DNA from 2 places in the Arthrobacter sp. B055-34 genome. Region 2 is predicted to be linked to the other one. Evidence: predicted binding sites of a transcription regulator. Region 2 holds the regulator's gene; the other holds the start of a gene.

Region 1 (14,369 bases), on a different contig from region 2:
TCGTGGACGGCTCCGGCACCGTGCTGATCGAGCACCAGGTTGCCCCGGGCGACATCTGGCGCGCCTGCCAGACCAAGGACGTGCCGGTCCGCGACTGGGTCAAGCTGGCCGTCAACCGCGCCCGCGCATCCAACACTCCGGCCGTGTTCTGGCTCGATGAAACGCGCGCCCACGACGCCAACCTGATCGCCAAGGTCAAGGAATACCTGCAGGACCACGACACCGAGGGCCTGCAGATCGAGATCATGTCCCCGGTGGAGGCCACTGCCTTCACCCTGGAGCGCATCCGCAAGGGCGAGGACACCATCTCCGTCTCCGGCAACGTCCTCCGCGACTACCTGACCGACCTGTTCCCGATCCTCGAACTCGGCACCAGCGCGAAGATGCTGTCCATCGTTCCGCTGATCAACGGCGGCGGCCTGTTCGAAACCGGCGCCGGCGGATCGGCTCCGAAGCACGTGCAGCAGCTGCTGAAGGAAAACCACCTGCGCTGGGACAGCCTCGGCGAATTCCTGGCCTTGGCCGTGAGCTTCGAGCACCTGGCCAACTCCACCGGCAACAAGCGTGCGCAGATCCTGGCCGACACGCTGGACCGCGCCACCGGCACCTTCCTGCTGGAGGACAAGTCGCCCAAGCGCAAGGTCGGCGAGCTCGACAACCGTGGCAGCCACTACTACCTCGCCCGTTACTGGGCCGAGGAACTGGCCAAGCAGACCGAGGATGCCGAGCTGGCGAAGTCCTTCGCCGCCGTTGCCGACGCCCTGACCTCCAACGAGGATGCCATTGTCGGCGAGCTGCTCGCCGTGCAAGGTTCCCCCGTTGACATCGGCGGCTACTACGAGCCGGACGACGCCAAGGCCGCCCAGGTCATGCGCCCGTCGGCCAAGCTCAACGAAGTTCTGGCCACGCTGAGCTAAGGACCGGTCAGGCACAGCCAAAAGCCTGAAGCGTACGACGCCGGCCCGCACCTTTTGAACGGAAAGGTGCGGGCCGTCGTCGTACTTTGGCATGAACCGCCTCTGGCACGGGCCGCCCGCACCATTGGGATCGCCGGTTGAGGTTCACGGGGTAAGGCCCAGTTGCTGGAACCGGGCAAGGGAGTCTTCCAGTCCCCAGGCCCGCACGATCAGGCCGTCTTCGAAGGTGAAGAAATACACTTCATCAACCTTGTTGAAGCGGCGTCCGGTAGGAGCGTGGCCTCGCCAGATCCCGAGGTGGGTGCCGGAGCAGCGGAACCGGGCGGCCACCGAGGAGTCGTCCGAGATCAACTGCACCACGGACATCCGGACGTCCGGGAACGAAATCCGGAACGGCTCGATCCATCGGCGCGCGACCGGCACCATCCGGGGGACATAGAACCGCTCCAGGGCGGCCAGATTCCCGCCCACCAGCACTTCGTCAACTAGGTCGATGATGACCGCTTCGTGGGAAGTGTTCATGGGCCCGGTCAGGATTGCTGCCTTGATCCATTCATGCCTACACACTAAACCTGTCCGGTGGAACCATGTCAGGTCTTCGTTAGGTAGGTGCAGGATCCGTTGGCCGAGTGGGGCAGGATAGGAAGCATGCGATTTATTCCGAAGCGTCAGGCGTCTACCACCCGGTCGGTGTCGAGCACGCTCAAGGCCGATCCGGACGCGGTGGAGTCCGCCACCGGACCAGGGGTGAAGCCGCAGGAGCCGCGGGGGATATTCGCCGCCGGGGTTGACCGCACGGCTCTGTGGACTGGCCGCGCCGTTGTCATCGCCATCGGTCTGGTGCTGGCCTGGTGGCTGGTTCGTGCGCTGTGGTCGGTGGTTTTCCCGACGATCCTGGCCCTGCTGCTGGCCAGCATCTTGTGGCCGGTGAACCGGCTGGCCCGCCGCATCATGCCCAAGGCTCTGGCGGCCTTTGTCACTGTGCTCGCTGCGTTGGCGGCCGTCGTCGGAGTGCTGATGCTGGTGATTCCGTCGCTCGCCTCGGGAACCGCGGGGCTGGCCGGGAAGGCCCGTGAGAACCTCGGGCAGATCACGCAGTTCCTTGCGGGGCCGCCGTTCAATCTGGAAAACGCGGACCTGAATTCCCTGGTGGACAGCGCGGTATCCCAAATCCGCCAGCACGCCGGCGACATCGCGTCGGGAATCACCACCGGTCTGGGCGCTATCACATCGGGCACCGTGATCTTCGTGCTGGTCCTGGTTTTCACCTTCTTCTGCCTCAAAGACGGCGACCGTTTCCTCGCCTGGACCAGCCGCTGGACGGACGCCCGGGTCTACGTCCACGCCGCCGCGATGACCTCCCGGGCTTGGCAAACCCTGTCCGGCTACATCTCGGCCCAGGCCGCCGTCGCTTTGGTCGACGCGGTCTTCATCGGCGCAGCCCTGTTCATCCTGGGCATTCCGCTGGCCTTTCCTTTGACCGTCCTGATCTTTATCGCTGCCTTCATCCCGGTGGTCGGTGCGGTGGCAACGGGTTTGCTCGCCGCCCTGATCGCCTTGATCTCCCACGGTTGGGTCACGGCCCTGATCGTGCTCGGCGTGGTGATTGTGGTCCAGCAGCTGGAGAGCAACCTGCTGCAGCCGTTCCTGGTCGGAACCCGGCTGAAGATCCACCCGGCCGTGGTGCTGGCGTCGGTAACGGTCGGCGGCACCCTGTTCGGCATCGTCGGAGCTTTCCTGTCGGTACCGACAACAGCGGTAGGAATTGTGGTGCTGCGGTACCTGCGGGACGTGGTCTTCCCCGTCCAATCGGACGGGGACACAGAGGCAGACGGTTCAGACAGCAGGCCACCGGACGCCGAGGCAACCGTGGCGAGTGCACAGGGCGAGCGGGACTAGCTGCCCAATGTCAGGCTGATCCTGTCGAACCCAAAACGTCCAGATAATGCTGGTTGTACATCACGCCGAGAATGTTGCCGAACGGGTCGACCACTGAAGCGGTCACGAACCCCTCACCTCGCTCATTGATGGGTTCGTGCTCCGAGGCGCCCATGGCGAGTAGCTTCTCCATCGCGCCCGGCAGGTCGTCGACATGCCAGAAGACGACGGCACCGGCCGGTGATGCAGCGGCACCGCGAGGTGCGTAGCGGCTGTCGGTAATCCCCAATTCGTGTTGGTAATCGCCGATACGGAATTCTATGTAGGCGGGCGGGCCTTGTTCCGGCCGCACAAAGTACGCATCCACGCCCAGCAACTGGCTGTACCAGTCCATGGCTGCCGTGACATCTTCCGCATAGAAGCTGACAGTAGTGAGTCCTCGCAGCATCGGCTCTCCCTCGTAAGTGACGGCACACGGCCGCCATTGGTTTCCGCCGCCAAACCAGGCGTCTTGACCGGAGCAGTTACCCCGCCGCACCCTCCACCGGCCAGGTGTGTACCGGCTCGTTGGTATGCATGTTGTGCGAATACTGCCGCGTCATCTCGGCCAGCGCTGCCGTACGGTCCAGCCCGCCTGCTTCAAGTAGCCGCAGGGTCTTGATCTGCCAGTTGGCGCCGTTCTGTTCCGTCTGGGCGCGGGAGCGAAGGATCTCCATGTATCGGTCGATCAGATCCGGGGCTACACGAAGATCGGCCAGGCCCTCGGCGGCCAGCGGCAGCAGATGGCGGATAATCAGCTCCACCACCGGAATGTCTCCGATGCCCGGCCAATAGACCGTGGCTTCCAGTCCCTGCTTGGCACAGTTGATGAAGTTATCGGCCGCGCTCTTGAACGCGAGCCGGGACCACAGCGGCCGGTCCGCCGTCCTAATCATCCGGACCAACCCGAAGAAGAAGGCAGCATTGGCCACGGTATCCACCACGGTGGGCCCGGCAGGTAGCAGCCGGTTTTCGAGCCGCAGGTTGGGCATGGTGTCGCCGGGGTCATAGATGGGACGGTTCCAGCGGTAGACGGTGCCGTTGTGCAGGCGGAGTTCCGGTAGCAGCGGTGCGCCGGCCTTGGTCTGTTTACCGGTGGTCCGCGAGAGCTCCGGCAGCAGGGCGGGGAAGTAGCGCACGTTCTCTTCGAACAGGTCGAAAATCGAGGTGATCCACCGTTCGCCGAACCACACCCGGGGCCGGACACCCTGATTGCGCATTTCCGGCGGCCTTGTGTCGATGGACTGCTTGAACACTTCGATCCGTGTCTCGTGCCAGAGCAGCTTCTCCATGAATACCGGCGAATTCGCCGCCAGCGCCACCTGCGGTCCAGCGACGATCTGGGCCGCGTTCCAGACCGGCGCGAATTCGGCGGGCTGGACCTGCAAGTGCAGTTGCACGCTGGTGCAGGCGGCTTCGGGTGCAATGTTCTTGGCATAAAAGGACAGCGATTCGATTCCGCGCAAGTCCATCAGCACGTCTTCACCGCGGGCCTGCAGCACCGAAGTATTAAGGGCGGCATAACGCTTCCCGGCGCTGAGCCAGGACATGTCTTCCACCAGGGCGCGTTTGAGCGTCGGCAGGATGCCGATCATGAGGATGCGGGCCTTTGCCGATGCGGCGCGTTCGTCCGCATGGTTCAACTGGTCGCGCAGGCTGTTCTCGAGCTTCTCAAGCCCCCGGCCGGCCACGGCGAGGGCAGGATGGTTGAGCTCAATGTTGAAGGCGCCGATCTCGGTCTGAAAAGCCGGATCGGCGATGGCCTCGAGCACCACGGAGTTGCGTAGCGCGGGGGAGCAGTCCGAGTTGGTCAGGTTCAGCTCCATCTCCATACCAATGGAACCGGTTCCGGCGAACTCGGCGGTAGCGAGGTAATGCCCGAAGCTTTCCAGGTTTTCCAGCAGACGTTCACGGTAACGGGTGCGCTGCTCACGGCTGAACGTCTTGGTTTTGACTTCTGAGCCCATGTTTGAAGGTAACCACCACGCGGGCACCTTGTATAGAGTGCGGGCCACCAACGGCAGGCGCCGGGCAAAGGGTGCGGCCCCTCACCCGGCAGGGCAAGGGGCCGCATGGACGCTGGTCAGGGATTACGACTCAACCGACTTCTGCTCGTCGCCACTTTCGGCGCCTTCCACCGCCACGGTTTCAGCTGCTCCGGTGACGACCTCGATCTTGCGCGGCTTGGCCTTCTCACTGACCGGAATGGACACCGAGAGCACGCCGTTTTCGTACCGGGCGGAGATGGCATCGATGTCGATACCCTGGCCCAGGTTGAGCTGGCGAAGGAAGGAGCCGCCTTCGCGCTCGCGGGTGAGCCACTTGACGCCTTCGGCGCCGCGCACCGTTCGCTCGGCCCGGATGGTCAGCAGCTGCCCGTCGACGTCGATGTCAACGGATCCCGGATCGATCCCAGGCAGGTCCGCGTTCAGAATGTAGTGGTCCCCGTCGCGGTACAGATCCATCGGCATCAGCCGCAGGCCCGGGCGGTTTTCCATCGAGGCACCGGCGACGCGGTCCAGTTCACGGAATGGGTCAAACTTCATGGCCATTGTCATCAACTCCTTCGCACGCCCCGTACGGAGCGGTTTTTCCTGTCACTATAGTTGAGTCACCATCGCTCAACTACGTTCATAGATTAGCACTCAGGTAGGTGGAGTGCTAACCCTTTTCATAGCTCAGAGCGAACAGATGTCTAACCGATTCACCTAATCCTCTGGACTCGTGCTCGCGACGGACGTAGCCTGAAATTCGGAAGCAAAACTGGTCGTCACGGGGGTGGTCACGGTGCGCGTTGAGCCGCTGTCCCGTGTGCCAGTCCTGGTGCGCAAGGTCGTGCTCACAGCTGCAGCCACCGCCGGATTCGGCCTTTTCGGGATCGCCGGCGCGAGTGCCGCGGATGCTGACGATGGACTTCTGACCGAAGTGCTCAGTTCAGAAACTCAAAGTACGACGGCGGTGCTCACCGAGGCGACCACGCCCACTACTAATGTTGTGGGAGCAGCGACCGCCGAGCCGGCGCCCGTTACCAACGAACTTGCGGCTGTGACCGAACAGGTCACTCCAGTTGTCGAAAAAGCTGCGGCTCCTGTCGGCGCTGCTTGGAAGTCAGTCGCCCAGTCCGTGCAACCGGTTACAGCGGCAACGCACGAGGTAGCTGGCGCTGTTGCCTCAGTATCCGATCCTGTCCTTGAATCAGCCGCGCCTCTGACCGAGCCGGTGCTCGAAACGGCAGCAGATGTAGTGGAGCCCGTCGTTGAGACGGGTTCTGCCGCTGCACAGCCGGTAATCACTCCGGTTGTCGAAGCCGCGGCACCTGTTGTGGCACCTGTCGTCGAAGCAGCAGCACCTGCTACCGCCCCGGTGATCGAAGCTGCTGCTCCCGTTGTCGATCCCGTCGAAGACGGCCCGACCGCGGATGCATCATCTGTCTCCGTTGCGGTAGCTGAGGTTCCCAGCAACCAGCTGGCGGATGGCCTCGCCGAAGTCGTTCCCGCCGATACCGCCGCTGGTACATCGGACAACCGCCAGAAAGACGAGTACGAAGCAGCGCCCGCTCGGGCGGAACCTCAACCAACTCCGGCCCAGTTCTTGGCCCAAATTTCCCACACACCTTCGGCGGTCGCGGACCAGGATGCCCATAGTGCTGCCGTGGAGTCGTATCCCGGCCAGCCCGTCGCGGCTACGCCGACCGCCGTCCCAGCAGGCGTTGGCGGAAGCGGCGCTGCTGCCGCTGGCGGAAGTGCATCCGCCGGCCAAGGCGCTGCTGACGTGCCTTTTTCTAATCTGCTCGCGCCGTTAGCCAATTCGGGTACTGCCGATGGCTCGGCCTGGAGTCTGCCCGCTTCACGTTCTTCGGATCCCGGTTCCTCTCCTGATTGATTCTGGTCCACGCTGCCCTTTTACCGGCAGCACAAGGACCATGGCCACCCGCAACAGGGCGGCGACAGATTCAATCAGGAGAACAACCATGCGTAGAACAATGCGGACGGCGCTGTGCAGCGTCGTCTTTAGCGGAGGACTTCTCGTCCTCGGTACCGCGGCTGCTTCAGCCGCGGAATCTGAACCACCGGAGCCTGCGGTTGCTCCGGACAGCACAGTGGCAGTTGACGCGAACCTGGATGTCATCGCCGACGACGTCGGGCTCGATGCCGTAGCGGATGTGGACGCCGAGGTCCGCGGTCTCAAGGTAGACGCGGATCTCGACGCCGAACTGCTTGGAGCCGAATCAGTGGCCGATGTAATGGCCGACGTGGAACTTGACGGCGACGCTGTTGACTATGCCGCTCCCGTGGAAGCAGAGCCCGCGCCGGAGGCCATGGAAGCTGAGGCAGCCGTGGTTGCGGATGCTGACGTTGCCGTCGGGACAGCAGAACAGGACTATGCGATTGCCGAAGAACCTCGGGTGACGGAAGCGGAGGTGGAAGCAGTTGCGGATGTAGAAGCCGAAGCCGATGTCGTACTCGCCGATTCTGACGCGATGGTCGATGACAATACCGTGGAAGCTAATGCGGACGTAATGGCAGAAGCTACGGTAGGCACCGAGGAAGGCGCTCTGGCCGAAGCAGCTGATGATGCTGCTGAAACGGTCGCAGAAAAGGATGAAGCCCCAGCAGTAGCGACCAACGCGGACGCCGCTGCCGATGTGGTGGTCGAGGATGTTGCTGCTGCCGACGTTGACGCTGCCGCGGATGTAATCGTGGCGCTTGATGAAGACAGCCTGGTCGACGTTGCCGCTGACGTTTGCCTTGATGCTGATGTGGCTCTGTTGGGTGATGGGCTGTCGGCGGACGGGTTGCCGTGCCGCACTGCGGAGAGCGGCACCGGTAGCGATGACGGTGTCATTGTCGAGGAGGATGCGGCTGCCGATGTGGTGGTCGAGGATGTTGCTGCTGCCGACGTTGATGCCGCCGCCGATGTAAATGTGGCGCTTGATGAAGACAGCCTGGTCGACGTTGCCGCTGACGTTTGCCTTGATGCTGACGTGTCGTTGCTGGGCGCCGGACTTTCGGCGGACGGACTGCCGTGCCGCACTGCGGAGAGCAGCACCGGTACCAATGACGGTCTGCTTGCCACCGATGCGGACGTACTTGCGGATGCAACGCTGGTGATCGGCGAAGTGATCGGTACCGATGATTTCAGCAACGTCGACACTGATGTTGCCGGAGACATTGTTGCCGAGGTGGAGACGGTCGTAAACGCTGGCTACGGCGACGGATTTGGCGTAATTGCCGACATTTGTCTGGATGCCGGGCTGGTCCTTGGAGGCTTTGCGACAGGTGGCAATGGCTGCCTGGCTGGAACAGTGGGTAATGGAACCGGCGGTGCTGAGGATACCGATGGAACACCAGGATCGGACCCCGCTGATGAGGATGGAACGGATCCTGACTCGGACGGTGACGGTACTCCAGGGTCAGACGTCACCGGCGGCGATGCAACTGACGAAGATGCAACCGGAGGAGACAGCAACGACGGAGACGGCGTAGCTGGAACGCAGGGTTCCGGCAATACCGGGATTCCGGGTGGCGACACCTCCGGCGGAACTGATGCCGGAACCGATGCAACCGAGGCGAACACGGATTCACCTGCAGGGATCGCCGGAGACCGAGGGGTCCTCGTCGGCGCTGAAGGAACTCCCGGAATGGAAGGAACCCTGGATTCTGCCTTCGTCGCTGCTGCTAATGGTAGCGGGGCAATCATAGGGACGCAGGGTGATTCAGCGTCAAACGGCGTTGAAGCGTCGGTAGCCGCTAACCGCATCGCAGGCAGCGACGCGACCGGGACCAACAGCGGAACGCCGGCGGCCGGCGTCGTTGTTGGTAGTTCGGATGCCAGCGTGCCTGGTGGTTCGGATGGCACCGTGTCAGGTGACGGTGCCGGAACCCTCGCCGAGACGGGAGCTACTACGACGGACCTGCTGTTCGGCGGGATGGCGATGATTCTTCTCGGCGGCCTGCTGGCCATCAGTCGGAAGGAAGTTGCTCCGATGCGGAGCTAACTGAACGGCAGGCAGGGGCGCGGCCTCTTCACTGGGAACTTGGCGGGAGCCAAACACCGGAAGAGGCCGCATCCACCGATGTCCGCATATTGATATAACCCTCCACATAGTGGACGCTCGGAGCGGAGCATTTATAAGCTTGCGCAATGACTTCGCCAGTTGAACCACCTCGGACAGCAACCGCCAGCATCGATACCACCCGGGAGGATCGCGCCGCGACAATCGCGGTCACGCTGTTCCCGATCCTTATTCTGGCCGGCGGTGTCGTAGCTTTCCTGTTCCCCTCGGCTTTTACCGGCTGGGGAACACTGGTGACGCCGGCGCTGGGCATCATCATGTTCGGCATGGGGCTCACCCTGACGCCGCCGGACTTCGCGCTGATCGCCAAGCGGCCGATTCCTGTGGTGCTCGGGGTGATCGCGCAGTTCGTCATCATGCCGGTGCTGGGCCTGCTGATCAGCATGGCGCTTGGACTGCCGCCGGCGCTGGCGGCGGGCGTGATCCTGGTGGGCTGTTGCCCCGGCGGGACCGCCTCCAACGTGGTGTCTTACTTGGCCAAGGGCGATGTCGCCTTATCTGTGGCGATGACTTCGGTGTCGACGTTGATGGCGCCGCTGCTGACGCCGGTCCTGACCTTGTGGCTGGCCAACCAGTACATGCCGGTTGACGCCGCGTCCATGGCCGGATCGATCGTGCAGATTGTGCTGATCCCCGTGGTACTGGGCCTGGTGGCACGCTTCTTCCTGCCCGGGCTCGTGGCCAAGGCGCTGCCGCTGTTGCCCTGGGTCTCGGTTCTGGCCATTACCTACGTGGTTATCGCAGTCGTCTCCGGCAGTGCGGCGGCCATCGCCGCAGCAGGGCTGCTGGTGTTCATCGCGGTGGTGCTGCACAACGGCCTCGGCTACGCGCTCGGTTACGGTGCCGCACGCCTGTTCAAGCTGCCGATCTCCTCGCGCCGTACCGCGGCCATCGAGGTGGGCATGCAGAACTCGGGCCTTGCTGCGGGCCTGGCCGCCCAGCACCTCACGCCCGAATCCGCGCTGCCCGCCGCCATCTTCTCCGTGTGGCACAACGTCTCCGGTGCGCTCATTGCAGCGTTCTGGCGCCGGCAGGATGCCGCCAAGTCCTAACCGCGGAAGCAGCCGGGCTGCGGGTCAGTCCGCTACCGGCACGGCCCGGTCGTTGACGTAGCTGACGCCGAGCTGGGCTCGGACGCCGTCGAACAGGCGCATGGTGTTCAACGTGTCATCCAGCGGCATGGTGGGACTTTCCAGCAGGCCCTGCTGGATGCAGCGGGTGACATCGCGCAACTCGTACACATAGTTCTGGCCCACCGGCTCAAAGGTTTCGATCCGCGGCGTTCCATTGTGCTCCCGGATGATCAACTCGGTTGGATTGTGCAGCGGGCTGTTGGTGCGAAGCCAGCCATTGCTGCCGCAGATCGTGGCGGTCCGCGGCGAGGACGCCAGGAGCGAGGAAGTCAGCTGCGCCTGGGCGCCCGAGCTGTAGGTGAGGGTCAGCGCGTTCTGGGCGTCCACGCCGTCGTCGTTAATATGGCCGACGGCGGAGATGGTCTGCGGGAATCCCAGCGTGCCGAGGGCCCACGTGAGCGGGTAGACGGTCAGATCCAGCAGGGCTCCTCCGCCGGCAGCGGGATTCCACAGCCGGGCGGCCGGATCATAGAGGGCGGGAAAGCCTATGTCCGCCTGCAGCCACTGGACCACGCCGAGCTCCCCGGAGTGGAGGATCTCCCAGGCGCGGTGGACGATCGGCAGGAACCGCGTCCAGACTGCCTCCATCAGGAACAGCGAGTTGCTCCGGGCCAGCTCGGCCAGCTCCAGGGCCTCGCGCGCATTGATGGTCAGGGACTTTTCGCACAGCACGTTCTTGCCGGCTTCCAGTGCGCTCCGGGCAATTTCGTAATGCTGACCGTGCGGAGTGGCCACGTAGACGATATCGACGTCGGGGTCTGCGAAGAGCTGCTCGTAGCCTTTGCCGCCGTCGTCATCAAAATAGGCGGCGGTAAAGCCGAACTGGTCCCGGAAGGCCAGCGCGTTTTCCGCCACCCGCGAGCTCACCGCCTGGAGCACGGAGTCCTCGAGCAGGGCGATGTCACCGCTGACCTTGGCGGCGACTTTCCCCGTGGAAACGACGCCCCAGCGCAACGGCCGGCCGGTGGCGGCTAGCGGGCTGGGTGCCCCGGGGGCGGCGCAGGGCGGCGTGATGATTCGCGGGGGCGTTGTCATGAATCCATCATTACCGCTGCAAATGATAACGTCCATCAAGCGGGGCAAGTCTCAACGTTTCACCTGACGGTGGTGCCGCGCTGTTCGGGTGCCCGGCGAGTGGCACCTTCATCGAAATGGGGGATAGGCATGAGCGCCGTGCGCCGCTACGTTTTTCCGATTGTCTGGATGGCCATTTTCGCCGTCATCGCCGTGGCACTTTTCAAGCTGGCCTTCGTTGACGGCATGCGTGCAGAGGCGACGGACCAGCAGCCCGCGGCGCAACTGGTCACGCCCAGCATTCCGGCCGCCCGCGGCACCGTGACCAACGTGGTCCAGGTGCAGGGGGCCGTCGCGAGCGATCCGGCCGTTGTGGTCCGCAGTACCGCCGAAGGCACCGTCAACTTTGTCCATGTGGCGGTGGGCGCGGACGTTGCCAAGGGCGATCCGCTCTTCCAGGTGCAGAAGCTCGTGGAGCCGGATCCGGCGCAGGCCACCGAACTCTTTGCGGGCCGGACCGCCGACGACGGCGGGACCTCCGACACCAGCGGGCCCAACGGGACTGCCGGGAACGCCGAGCCGGAACCGGTACGGCAGGCTGCTCCGCCCGCTCCCGTTTATACCTACACCGACGTGGTGGCCACAGCGGCGGGCAAGGTGACGGACCTGGCGGTGCTCGTGGACCAGCAGGTCAGTGTGGGTGCCGATGCCGTGACGCTTTCGCCTGGAACCTTTTCCGTCTCCGGCTCCCTGACCTCGGACCAGCAGTTCCGGCTGCTGGACCGCCCGAGTACCGCGATGGTTACGGTCACAGGTGGCCCTGCGCCGTTCGAATGCCAGGCCGTTACCGTGGGCGAAGCATCCTCCTCGGACCCGGCCCCGCAGGCGCCGCAGGACCCGGCGGCCATGGGGCCGTTCGGGCCTGCAGCCCCTGAAACGTCCACCGGCACGGTCAGCTGCGCCGTGCCCGAAGACGTCACCGTTTTCGCCGGTCTCGGAGCCAGCATCGACATCAGCGCCGGCACTGCCGAGGACGTGATCACAGTGCCCACCACCGCGGTCAAGGGCGCGGTGGACTCCGGCGTCGTCTGGGTTGTGGAGAACGACGGCGGTGCGGAGCCCGTCGATCGCGAGGTGAGCCTTGGTCTCAACGACGGCCAGCAAGTGGAAATCACCGAAGGACTGGACGAGGGCGAACTGGTGCTGCAGTTCGTCCCGGGTGCTCCCGCCGAGGAACTGATGGGGCCGGGCACGGAAGGTTTCGGCATGGTGATGGGCGGATGACGGCAACCACCACCTCGCGGACGCCGGCGGCAGAGCATCCGGAAGCACCGCTGGTTGCGCTGGAGCGGGTAGAGCGAACGGTACTCATTCCCGACCATGAACCGCTGCACATTCTGCAGGGCGTGGACCTGGACATCCGGATCGGCGACCACCTGTCCATTGTGGGCCGGTCCGGCTCTGGCAAGTCCACCCTGCTGAACATCCTGGGACTGCTGGACGTTCCTACCGGAGGCGCGATGTCCTTCGGGGGCGTGCCTGTCCAGTCCATGAGTGAAAAGCGCCGCGCCGTGACGCGCGGCGCCCGGGTGGGATTCATTTTCCAGCAGTTCAACCTGCTGCCCGGCCGCACCGCGCTGGAGAACGTCATGACGCCGCTGCTCTACGCCCGGGGCAAGCAGTTCTGGCAGCGTGAGCGGCTGGCCACCGAGATGCTCGGATCGGTGGGGCTGGGGGACCGGCTGCGGGAGAAACCCCACAAACTCTCCGGCGGCGAGCAGCAGCGCATCGCCATCGCGCGGGCGTTGGTACGCTCGCCCCAGCTGATCCTGGCGGACGAGCCGACCGGCGCACTGGACATCGAAACGGGCCAGTCCGTGATGAAGCTGCTGGATAACGTGGCACGGGAGTCCGGGGCCGCACTGGTCACCATCACGCATGACCCGAACGTCGCCGCGCTGGCACAGCGGCATTACCGCCTGCAAAACGGTGTGCTCGTTGACGGGGAGACTGCAGCATGACCGGCTTAATCGCGGCCCTGGTCGAAGCCTGGGCAGAACTGCGGATCCATAAGACAAGGATCCTGCTGGCGCTGATCGGAGTGGCCTTGTCGGTGGCGGCCCTGACCACCGTCGTCGGGCTGGGTAACATGTCCCGGGAAGCCATGGTGCAGACGCAGGAGCAGCAGGGCGGCCGCGCGGCCACCGTGACTGCCGAAGTTTTCCCGGCCAGCGGAGAACTGGAGGTACCGCAAGTACGGGAGGCCCTTGAGGGGCTGGTGGAGCGTTATGGCGTTGAGCATTCGAGCGTGCGCTACCAGACATCGGTTCCGTTCCAGTTCCCCGACGGCGTTTCGGCGGCGGAAACCATGGTGGTGGACCGAGGGTACGGCACGATGCGCCGGGTGGATCTGTCCCTCGGGCACTGGTTCACGCCCACCGACGAGCAGCGGCTGGCACCTGCCATCATCGTCAACGAGGCTTTCCACCAGCGGCTGGGGCTTCCCGATCTGCAGCAGAATCCCGCGGTGCAGATCGTCCGGGAGCGGCCGATTACGGCCGCCGTCGTCGGCGTGGTCCCCAACCAGTGGCCCGAGGCGCCGCCGCAGGCAATGCTGCTCGCGGCGCACTACGACGCCTGGGCTTTGGGCGGCGAGGCGCTGATGCCCCCAGCGATGGAGATGTGGGTTCCGGAGGAGATTGCCGAACCGCTCGCCGCCGCCATGAGCAGTGATCTCGCGGCACAGTTCGGGCCCGGTTCGGCACAGGTATTCAGATCCGATTATGCGGCCTTCGGCGACCCGTTCGAGAGCATTCAGCTCGCCGTCGGCGGAATTGCGGGTTTGGTGCTGCTGCTCGGCGCCGTCGGGCTCCTCAACATCTCGATGGTGACGGTCCGCTACCGGGTGCGCGAAGTCGGGATCCGGCGCAGTTTCGGTGCGACGGGTGGCCGGATTTTCTTCGGCGTGATGCTCGAATCCGTAGTCGCGACGTTCGTGGCAGGGGTCATCGGCGTGATGCTGGCGGTGGCCGTCGTCAAGAGCCCGTGGGTGCAGGACGTGATTGCCGCCGGCGTGAGCGAACTGCCGCCCTTTCCACTGGAGGCGGCCTTGATCGGCCTGGGAGCGGCAACCGTGGTGGGTGCTCTTGCCGGTCTGATCCCGGCAGTGGTGGCGGTCCGGGTCAAGGTCATCGACGCCATCCGGTACTGACAATTGCCAGCGGGCGCATCGGGTCCTGGCCCGGTTCTCGGCGCCCGCGGCAGTAGTCCGCCTTGCCGCTGACCTGCGGTTCCGGTGTTGCGCCCCTGTTA
Region 2 (9,539 bases):
CGATGCCCCCGCCCGTGCCATGATCTTCGATTCGGTCTATGACACCTACCGCGGCGTCGTGACCTACGTCCGGGTGGTCGACGGTGAACTCAAGCCCCGCGAACGCATCCAGATGATGTCCACCAGGGCCAGCCACGAGCTGCTGGAAATCGGTGTCAGCTCTCCTGAGCCGGTACCGTCCAAGGGCTTGGGCGTTGGCGAAGTCGGCTACCTGATCACCGGCGTGAAGGACGTGCGCCAGTCCAAGGTCGGCGACACGGTCACCACCCTGAACAACCCTGCCCCGGAGTCCCTCGGCGGTTACGCGGATCCGAAACCGATGGTCTTCTCCGGTCTCTACCCGATCGACGGAGCAGATTATCCCGTGCTCCGCGACGCACTGGACAAGCTCAAGCTCAACGACGCCGCGCTGATTTACGAACCGGAAACCTCAGCCGCTCTCGGCTTCGGCTTCCGCGTGGGCTTCCTCGGCCTGCTCCACCTGGAAATCACGCGTGAACGCCTGGAGCGCGACTTCAATCTGGACCTGATTTCCACCGCGCCCAACGTGGTTTATGAGGTGACCCTCGAAGACAAGAAGGTCATTACGGTCACCAACCCCAGCGAATATCCGGACGGTAAAGTCTCCGAAGTCCGGGAGCCGATGGTTTCGGCTACCATCCTGGCTCCCAATGAGTTTGTGGGCGCCATCATGGAGCTCTGCCAGGGCCGCCGCGGCGACATGAAGGGCATGGACTACCTGTCGGAAGACCGGGTGGAGCTTCGCTACCGGCTGCCGTTGGCCGAAATCGTCTTCGATTTCTTCGACCTGCTCAAGTCCAAGACCCGCGGCTACGCCTCCCTCGACTGGAAGGCCGACGGCGACCAGGTCGCGGACCTGGTCAAGGTGGACATCCTGCTGCAGGGCGAACAGGTGGACGCGTTCAGCGCCATCACCCACAAGGACAAGGCCTACAGCTACGGCGTGATGATGACGGGCAAACTGCGCGAGCTCATCCCTCGCCAGCAGTTCGAGGTGCCCATCCAGGCAGCCATCGGCTCGCGCATCATCGCCCGCGAGAATATCCGCGCCATCCGCAAGGACGTGCTGGCCAAGTGCTACGGCGGCGACATCAGCCGTAAGCGCAAGCTGCTGGAGAAGCAGAAGGAAGGCAAGAAGCGCATGAAAATGGTCGGCCGGGTGGAAGTTCCACAGGAAGCCTTCATCGCAGCGCTGTCGTCCGACGAATCGAAAGACAAGAGCAAGAAGTAAAACCGAAGTGACTAAAATGACGACGACGACGGCGGTCACCTGTGCCTAGCATCCTGCCGCTGGGAGACCCGGCACCGGCCGATGGCTTGCTGCCGCCGCAGGCCGCTGCCGGCGCCCAGGACCGGGACTTCTGTCTCTACGTCCACATTCCGTTCTGCTCGGTGCGTTGCGGTTACTGCGACTTCAATACCTACACGGCCAAGGAGCTCGGGTCGGGTGCGTCGCAGGACGAATACGCCGGTACGCTCAACGCCGAACTCAATTTGGCGGCCATGGTGTTGCCAGCATCCGGGCTGCCCCGGCGCCCACTGTCGACGGTCTTTTTCGGCGGCGGTACTCCCACCTTGTTGCCGGCGTCGGATCTGGCGGCCATTCTGGCCCGTGCCACCGAACTATGGGGTCTGGCACCGGGGGCCGAAGTCACTACGGAGGCCAATCCGGACTCCGTCACGCCCGAATCGCTGCAGACGCTTGCGGCGGCCGGGTTTACCCGTGTTTCCTTCGGGATGCAGTCGGCAGTGCCCCACGTACTCAAGGTGCTTGACCGTACCCATGATCCGGAACGCGTTCCGCAGGCGGTGCGCTGGGCACGCGAGGCCGGGCTGCACGTCAGCCTGGACTTGATCTACGGCACTCCGGGGGAGTCGGTTGCGGACTGGGAAGCCAGCTTGGATGCCGCCATCGACTGCGAACCGGATCATATTTCGGCCTATGCGCTGATCGTGGAGGAGGGCACCAAGCTCGCTGCCCAGATCCGCCGCGGCGAAGTACCGGGAATTGACGACGACGACCACGCCACCAAGTATGAACTCGCCGAGGCGCGGCTGGCTGCCGCCGGCTTTGGCTGGTACGAGGTCAGCAACTGGGCCCGCACCGAAGCCGACCGTTGCCGTCACAATCTTTCTTACTGGCGTGGTGATGACTGGTGGGGTGCAGGCCCCGGGGCCCACTCCCACATGGGCGGCGTCCGCTGGTGGAACGTGAAGCATCCGGCCGCCTACGGCCAACGTCTGTCAACGGGAGTCTCTCCGGCGGCGGGTCGGGAAACCCTTGACGCCTCGACCCGCAAACTGGAACATGTGATGCTTCAGACCCGCATCATCGACGGTTTGCGGACACAGGAATTGGGCCCGCAGGGACGGAAAGCGGTAGCCGGTCTGATCGCAGACGGGCTAGTGGACGGACCGGCGGCTTTCGCCGGCACCGTCCGGCTCACCTTGCAGGGCAGGCTTCTTGCCGACGCCGTGGTCCGCCGCCTGCTGGAAGACTGACAGGCACACAGTGGATTAGCCCTTTCCGGGCGCCGACTGCCTGCCTAGTGGAGCAGGCGCAGATTCAACGAGTAGCGGTAGGGGCGGCCGCGGTTGACTGCGATGCCTGCCATCACGGAGAACACCGTGAGGAAGACCCAGATTGCGGCTGCAATGACGGCAAAGAAGCCGCTGATCACAGGCACCAGAATCAGGATGTTGGCAATAACAGCAACGATCGTTGGCGGAAGTGTGAAGTTCAGGGCTTCCTTCGACTCTTGGGCCGTGAAGGGGCCGCGGTCCTTGAAGATCAGGTAGATCACCAGCGAAGGAAAGCAGCCTAGGATGCCGCCGAAATGAGCCAGAGTGGCCCACTGACGGTCTTCGGACGGCGTCAGCGGCAGGGCTGAGGAAGAGGCGCTTTCATACTGCGTCCGGGGAGCCGGTTGACGATCCGGTTGCTTCTTGCGCGCGGGGTTGTCTGACACAGGACCTACCTCAGGAGAATTCGTTTTCGTTCTAATGGCTATTTACCTACGAAACTAAGATTAGCCGCAATGACCGGTAAACACCGGACTGGGGTCAATCTTCCGGCGCAGAATGGGGTTGCCGCCATGCGCATTCCTCAGGCGGTGAGGAAATCGATGACTTCTTCAACGCGTCCCAGCAGGGACGGTTCCAGGTCCGCGTAGGAGTTGACGCTGCCAAGCAAGCGCTTCCACCCGTCCGCGATGTCGATCTGGGTTTTGTTGGGCCACCCGAGGCCGGCGAGGATTCCGGTTTTCCAATCGGTTCCGCGCGGAACCACCGGCCATTTTTCCAGCCCGATGACGGCCGGCTTAATGGCCTGCCAGACATCCACATACGGGTGGCCGACAATCAGCACGTTGTTGCGTGCCGATGGAACTGCCATGGCGGCCTGGGCAATACGCCACTCCTTGGTGTCGGGCAGCAGGTGGTCTACCAGAATGCCCAGTTTTCGCTGCGGCCCCGGACTGAACGCCGTAACCGCCGAAGCCAGGTCATCGACGCCGTGGAGCGGCTCGACGACTATGCCTTCGACCCGAAGATCGTGGCCCCACACCTTCTCGACGAGTTCGGCATCGTGCTTGCCTTCGACCCAGATCCGGCTGGCCTTGGCCACCTGCGCGCGCAGTCCTTCTACTCTGACTGATCCTGAGGCCGTCCGCTGCGGACGTGCGACGGCGGCAGCGGCCATGGCAGGAACTACCTCCACGGGTTCACCTTCCAGCAGAAAGCCGAAGCCCAGGGGGAAGGAACGTTTCTTTCCCCGCCGGTCCTCCAGCGACACCAAGTGGACCCCGCCGGACTTCTCCACGCGCACCACCGCACCTACCCAGCCGCTTTCGACGTCCTCCAGTACCAGTCCGGGTTCGGCCCCGACCTTGCGAAGCTGACGCGACTTCGGAGCGGATAGATCCTGTGGTCCCCAGCCGTAGCTGCTCATCGGTTGTAGTCCTTCGGTCACGCAGCTATCGGGTAGCTGCTGGCGATCAGCGGAGCCGCCGATAGGTGCATGGCAGCCTGACAATGCTAACAACGTGCCAAAGGTATTAGACTTAGCACTTGGACGTGTTGAGTGCTAACCGGCATGTCTACTGCAGCCGTACGAAATCAGGAGGTGCCCAGTGAGCGAAGGCCGTCGGCTCGAGGTGCTGCGCGCTATCGTGGAAGACTACGTGCATTCGCGCGAACCCGTGGGGTCCAAAGCACTGGTTGACCGCCACCATTTAGGTGTTTCCTCGGCAACAATCCGCAACGACATGGCTGCTCTGGAAGAAGAAGGCCTGATTGTCGCTCCGCACACTAGCGCTGGCCGCATTCCAACGGACAAGGGCTACCGGCTCTTCGTCGACCGGATTTCGGATGTGAAACCGCTCTCCTCCGCAGAACGCCGTGCCATCCAAGCCCTACTCGAGAGCGCGGGCGACCTGGATGATGTCATGGATCGCACCGTGAGGTTGTTATCCCAGCTGACCAATCAGGTAGCCGTGATCCAGTATCCGCGGCTGGGGCGTGCTTGCACCAGGCACATCGAGTTTGTCCTGCTCGCACCGCAACAGGTCCTCGTTGTCTTGATTGCCGACAACGGGAAAGTTGAGCAGAGGGTCATTTCCCTGCCTGATCCCGTCACCGATGAAGAATTATCCGATCTCCGATCGGCCTATCTCTCCGAATTGGCCGGGCACCCCCTCGATTCGGTGGGCGGGCTGCTGCGGAACGGGTTGAAAGACGTCAGACCCGGCACGGAGGCTATCGTGCCACCGCTTTCAGCGGCCTTGGAAAATCTTGCTGCAGCCACACAAGAGGAACGTATCCTCATGGCCGGCACGGCCAACTTGGCCCGTTCCCCCATGGATTTCCCGTTGAGTATCGGACCCATCCTCGAGGCGCTCGAGGAACAGGTGGTCCTGCTTCGCCTGCTGTCGGAGATGCAGCAGGACGCCCGCGGGATTTCCGTACGCATTGGACATGAGAACCCGTACGGTTCGTTGGTGGAAACATCCGTGGTCGCAACAGGCTATGGTCCGGGTTCTTCAGCCAAGCTGGGCATCCTCGGTCCAACCCGGATGGATTATCCAACTACTATGGCCGCCGTGCGCGCCGTAGCCCGTTATTTGTCACGCATCCTTGCCGGATAGGCAGCCGGCCAACAAGCAGCAACATGGGCAGCGGGAGCCGCTGTCCGCAACCGATTCCCAGGAAGAGAAGTAATACAAGGTGAGCAACCACTACGACGTACTCGGTGTCAGCCGCGATGCCACTGCTGAGGAAATCAAGAAGGCCTATCGGAAACTGGCTCGCAAGCTCCACCCTGATGTGAACACCGGGCCGGAGGCTGCGGAACAGTTCAAGCAGGTCAGCCATGCGTACGAGGTGCTGTCGGACCCGCAGAAGCGGCGGGTATATGACACCACAGGCAATGAGAACGGCACGGACAGCGGCTTCGGCGGCGGCTATTCGGGTGCTGGGTTCGCCTTCCAGGATATTTTCGAAACCTTCTTCGGTGGGCAGGGCACTGCCGGACCGCCTTCGCGCACGCGCCGCGGACAGGACGCACTGATCAATGTCCGCATCGATCTCAAAGATGCCGTGTTCGGCGTCAACAAGAAGATCGAAGTGGACACCGCCGTCGTTTGCCCCACGTGCGACGGCAGCTGCTGCCGTCCCGGCACGAGCCCGCGGACCTGCGACATCTGCGGCGGTTCGGGCCAGGTACAGCGTGCCGTCCGCTCCATCTTGGGGCAGGTCATGACCGCCGCTCCCTGCGGAAGCTGCCAAGGCTTCGGCACGATCATTCCCGACCCGTGCAACGAATGTAATGGGGAGGGGCGCATCCGCAGCCGCCGCTCGCTGACCATCAAAATTCCGGCAGGTGTCGGAACGGGCACCCGGATCCAGCTGGCCGGGCAGGGTGAATCAGGTACGGCAGGCGGCCCCCAGGGCGACCTCTACGTCGAGATCCGTGTTGCCCCGGATAAGAATTTCATCCGTGAGGGCGACGACCTCCATGTGACGATGGCGGTACCCATGACGGCTGCGGCCCTCGGTACGGATGTGGACATGGACACGTTCGACGGGACGCAGTCGCTGAACATCAAGCCTGGTACCCAGGCGGGCGAGGTCATCACCCTCAAGGGGCTTGGGGTGACGCATCTGCGGGGCTACGGCCGCGGCGATCTGAAGGTCCATGTGCACGTGGAAACGCCCACCCGACTCGATTCCGAGCAAGAGGAACTGCTGCGCCAGCTGGCGGCGTCGCGCGACGAGCAGTTCACCGAGGGCAAGCTTGCGGGCAGCGGCAGCGGCGTTTTTGCCCGGCTGCGGGACAAGCTCGGCAATCTCTAACAGTGACCAATCCCGTTTTCTTCACCGAACCTGGAGCACTGGCGGAGGTGGCATCCGGTGAGGAATTCGTCCTGACCGGTGCCGAGGCCAGGCATGCTGTCGCGGTTAAGCGTCTGAGCCCCGGCGAGAGCGTGGACGTCGTGGACGGACGGGGCATGCGGCTTTCCGGAACGGTCGTCTCGACGGGTACGGAGAGCCTGACCGTCTCCGTCGAGACAGTTGCCCCGGAACCCGCGGCACCCTTCCGGCTTACGCTCGTCCAGGCGTTGGCCAAGGGCGACCGTGATGAACTTGCGATCGAAGCTGCCACGGAATTGGGTGTGGACGAGGTAGTTCCCTGGCAGGCCGAACGGAGTATTGTCCGCTGGCGCGACGCCAAGGCTGCCAAGGGGATGGCGAAGTGGGAATCGACTGTCCGGTCCGCCGCGAAGCAAGCGCGCCGCGCCACAGTTCCTGACGTCGCGCCGCTGGTTGATTTGAAATCGCTCTGTGGACGTATCGGCGAGAGCAGGTTGGCGCTGATCCTCCACGAGGACGCGCGGCTGTCGCTGGCAGAAGCGGTCCAGAGAAGCGGATTGGAATCGGAAGCAGACCTGGAGCAGAGCATTCTCATGATCGTCGGGCCCGAGGGCGGCATGAGTCCCCGCGAGGTCGAGCAGATGCGTCAGGCGGGGGCGGTGCTGGTGATCCTGGCCCCGCATGTGCTCAGGTCCTCAACTGCCGGGCCGGCCGCCGTCGCGCTGCTCAGCGAGCGGCTGGGCCGCTGGAACTGAACGCCGTCTGGCCCGCTTACCTGACCGTGAAAACCTTGCTGTCAGCATTCTGAGGCTCCTCGGTACGGCCGCTCGTGTCCTCGTGGAAGACCGTAACCCGGTATGTGCCAGGATCGAGCTCCTGGCTGAACCGGAACTCACCGGTTTCACCCGCAGCTGAGTCAACCTGCACCGTACCCTCTTCGAGGATGGTTCCTTCACCGGTGTCTTCCGCCGACTCCAGCCGCGAAATGCGCCAGGACAATTGGGATTCAAAGGCTACACCGCGCCCGTAGACCTCCACCCGTCCTTCAGCGGAAGCTCCATGCTGTGGATCAATGATCCAGATCGGTGCACTGAGATTGGCGTCGCGGGACATCGGCTCGCCGAGCTCCACATGACCGAATGCCTTGTAGCCGGAATGCCCGTCAACCAGGATCACGACGTCGAGCGGGTTTTCCGCGGTACTCAAACCGGCATTGGCAGCTGCCGCGGTGGCGGTGTAGACCAACTGCTGCACTGCACGTTCCGCAATCCCGGCATCCACATCGGCCTTAAAAGCGTCGGAGGAGATGTCCAGCGTAATGACGGATCCGTTGGTGATGGAGGCTCCGACTTTTGACGCAGGCTGCCAAGGATTGAAGTAGTCCGGGTCCAGCGGCTGCAGCTTGGTGACCGCGCTGATTGCACTAGTGATCGGATCACCAAGATCCTCCGCTTCGCGGAACTCGCGGTAGAGGAACACGGTGTCGGCATTAGTGCCCAGCCAGTAGACCGGGGACAAAGCAGTACTTTGCAATGTTTCCACCGGAGCACTGGTCACCAGGGGACTGCTCTGGATGCTCGGCTGGCCGCTGCCCGCCGGCATGGAAGTTTGGCCGTTCGGACCGTTACCGGAAGGCATGCAACCAATCATGACCATGGAGCCAAGGGTCAACACTGCCAGCCACGCGCGGAATCGGCGCGGGGCTGTATGGTGCGGCCGGTGGTGTTGCTCTCTGGAAATGACCGGATTCCTCCTCAACTCATGGCGGCGTCCTGTACGCGAACGGAAGTCTGATGGCGGCACCTTCTGGTACCTGAAAAACCAGCTTGGCATACTGCCGGCGTCCAGACGCGCGGTTGGGCCGTCTCTCAACCGGACTGATGCACGATTGAGACAGGATCGATATCTACCGGTCATGCATGGATTTCGGGAACGACATCCGGCCGTTGCCGTAGCATTGAGATGTACAGCAATCCCACACAACAGTCGTACTAGCTAAGGGGAGATGGAAGGCCTGCCGGCCGCTTTATGTCGGAAACACGTCTGGATGTGGATCCGCTCGGATCCAGTAACCGTTCCATCCACTTTGAATCGTCGGAACATATGGTCAAGGCACTCGGAGCCCAGGATGAGGTGCTCCGGCTCATAGAATCCGAGTTCAGCGACGTGAATCTGCATGTACGCGGCAACGAACTCTCCATCTCCGGCCCGCCTGCTGCCGTCGACCGCACGGAGCGCCTGCTGGAGGAAATCCGCACCCTGGCTGCCAATGACACGCGTGTGTCGCCGCAGGTAGTTGCACAGTTGCTGCGCATGCTCAGCGAGCAATCAGTTGCCAGGCCGGCCGAAGTGCTGACGCTGAACATTCTTTCTTCGCGCGGACGGACCATCCGCCCGAAGACGCTGAATCAGAAGAACTACGTGGACGCCATCGACAACAACACCGTTGTCTTCGGCATCGGCCCGGCGGGAACGGGCAAGACATATCTGGCCATGGCCAAAGCCGTCCAGGCCCTGCAGCACAAGGAAGTCAACCGGATCATCCTGACGCGTCCGGCCGTTGAAGCGGGGGAGCGGCTCGGCTTCCTGCCCGGCACGCTCAGTGACAAGATCGACCCCTACCTGCGTCCGCTCTATGACGCACTGCACGACATGATGGATCCGGATTCCATTCCACGGTTGATGGCAGCGGGCACCATTGAGGTCGCCCCTTTGGCATATATGCGCGGCCGGACCCTCAACGATGCGTTCATCATTCTGGATGAAGCGCAGAACACCACCCCGGAACAGATGAAGATGTTCCTGACCCGGCTGGGCTTCGGCTCGAAAATGGTAGTGACGGGCGACGTCACGCAGATCGACCTTCCGGGCGGCACGAGCTCCGGACTCAAGATCGTCAGTGAGATCCTGCAGGGTGTGGATGACGTCAATTTCTCCATGCTGGAGGCTTCGGACGTGGTCCGGCACCGGCTGGTCAGCGACATCGTCACCGCGTACGGCCGTTGGGACGACGAACGCCGGAAGCCCTCTACAGCCCGGCGGCGGCGGACGGAACAGGAGAGCTAGCACGTGGCCATCGAAGTCAACAACGAGACAGAGTACGACGCCGACGAAGCCGGCCTGGCCCGCCTCGGCCGCTATGTGCTCGA

The links. Region 2 encodes HrcA, which represses chaperone genes, less so after heat shock. Its sites were predicted from a motif close to TTNGCACTCGNNNNNNNCGAGTGCNAA; they were not measured.
Region 1: the regulator HrcA is predicted to act here: its motif matches at 5,473-5,499, upstream of AC5RWO_RS19690 (Hsp20/alpha crystallin family protein).

The regions. Positions count from the first base shown of each region.
Region 1 covers NZ_JBNHFQ010000013.1:56,356-70,724, reverse strand. Annotated here, with positions in the region: gene AC5RWO_RS19715 (NADP-dependent isocitrate dehydrogenase) at 1-917, shown strand, start outside; gene AC5RWO_RS19710 (ester cyclase) at 1,062-1,439, opposite strand; gene AC5RWO_RS19705 (AI-2E family transporter) at 1,566-2,816, shown strand; gene AC5RWO_RS19700 (VOC family protein) at 2,827-3,243, opposite strand; gene AC5RWO_RS19695 (glutamate-cysteine ligase family protein) at 3,320-4,801, opposite strand; gene AC5RWO_RS19690 (Hsp20/alpha crystallin family protein) at 4,925-5,386, opposite strand; gene AC5RWO_RS19685 (hypothetical protein) at 5,622-6,716, shown strand; gene AC5RWO_RS19680 (LPXTG cell wall anchor domain-containing protein) at 6,805-8,832, shown strand; gene AC5RWO_RS19675 (bile acid:sodium symporter family protein) at 8,979-9,962, shown strand; gene AC5RWO_RS19670 (Gfo/Idh/MocA family protein) at 9,987-11,078, opposite strand; gene AC5RWO_RS19665 (efflux RND transporter periplasmic adaptor subunit) at 11,208-12,341, shown strand; gene AC5RWO_RS19660 (ABC transporter ATP-binding protein) at 12,338-13,078, shown strand; gene AC5RWO_RS19655 (ABC transporter permease) at 13,075-14,268, shown strand.
Region 2 covers NZ_JBNHFQ010000014.1:1,925-11,463, forward strand. Annotated here, with positions in the region: gene lepA (translation elongation factor 4) at 1-1,252, shown strand, start outside; gene hemW (radical SAM family heme chaperone HemW) at 1,294-2,523, shown strand; gene AC5RWO_RS19885 (DUF4870 domain-containing protein) at 2,568-2,990, opposite strand; gene AC5RWO_RS19890 (DUF3097 domain-containing protein) at 3,128-3,970, opposite strand; gene hrcA (heat-inducible transcriptional repressor HrcA) at 4,152-5,165, shown strand; gene dnaJ (molecular chaperone DnaJ) at 5,245-6,372, shown strand; gene AC5RWO_RS19905 (16S rRNA (uracil(1498)-N(3))-methyltransferase) at 6,375-7,145, shown strand; gene AC5RWO_RS19910 (Gmad2 immunoglobulin-like domain-containing protein) at 7,162-8,028, opposite strand; gene AC5RWO_RS19915 (PhoH family protein) at 8,419-9,456, shown strand; gene ybeY (rRNA maturation RNase YbeY) at 9,460-9,539, shown strand, end outside.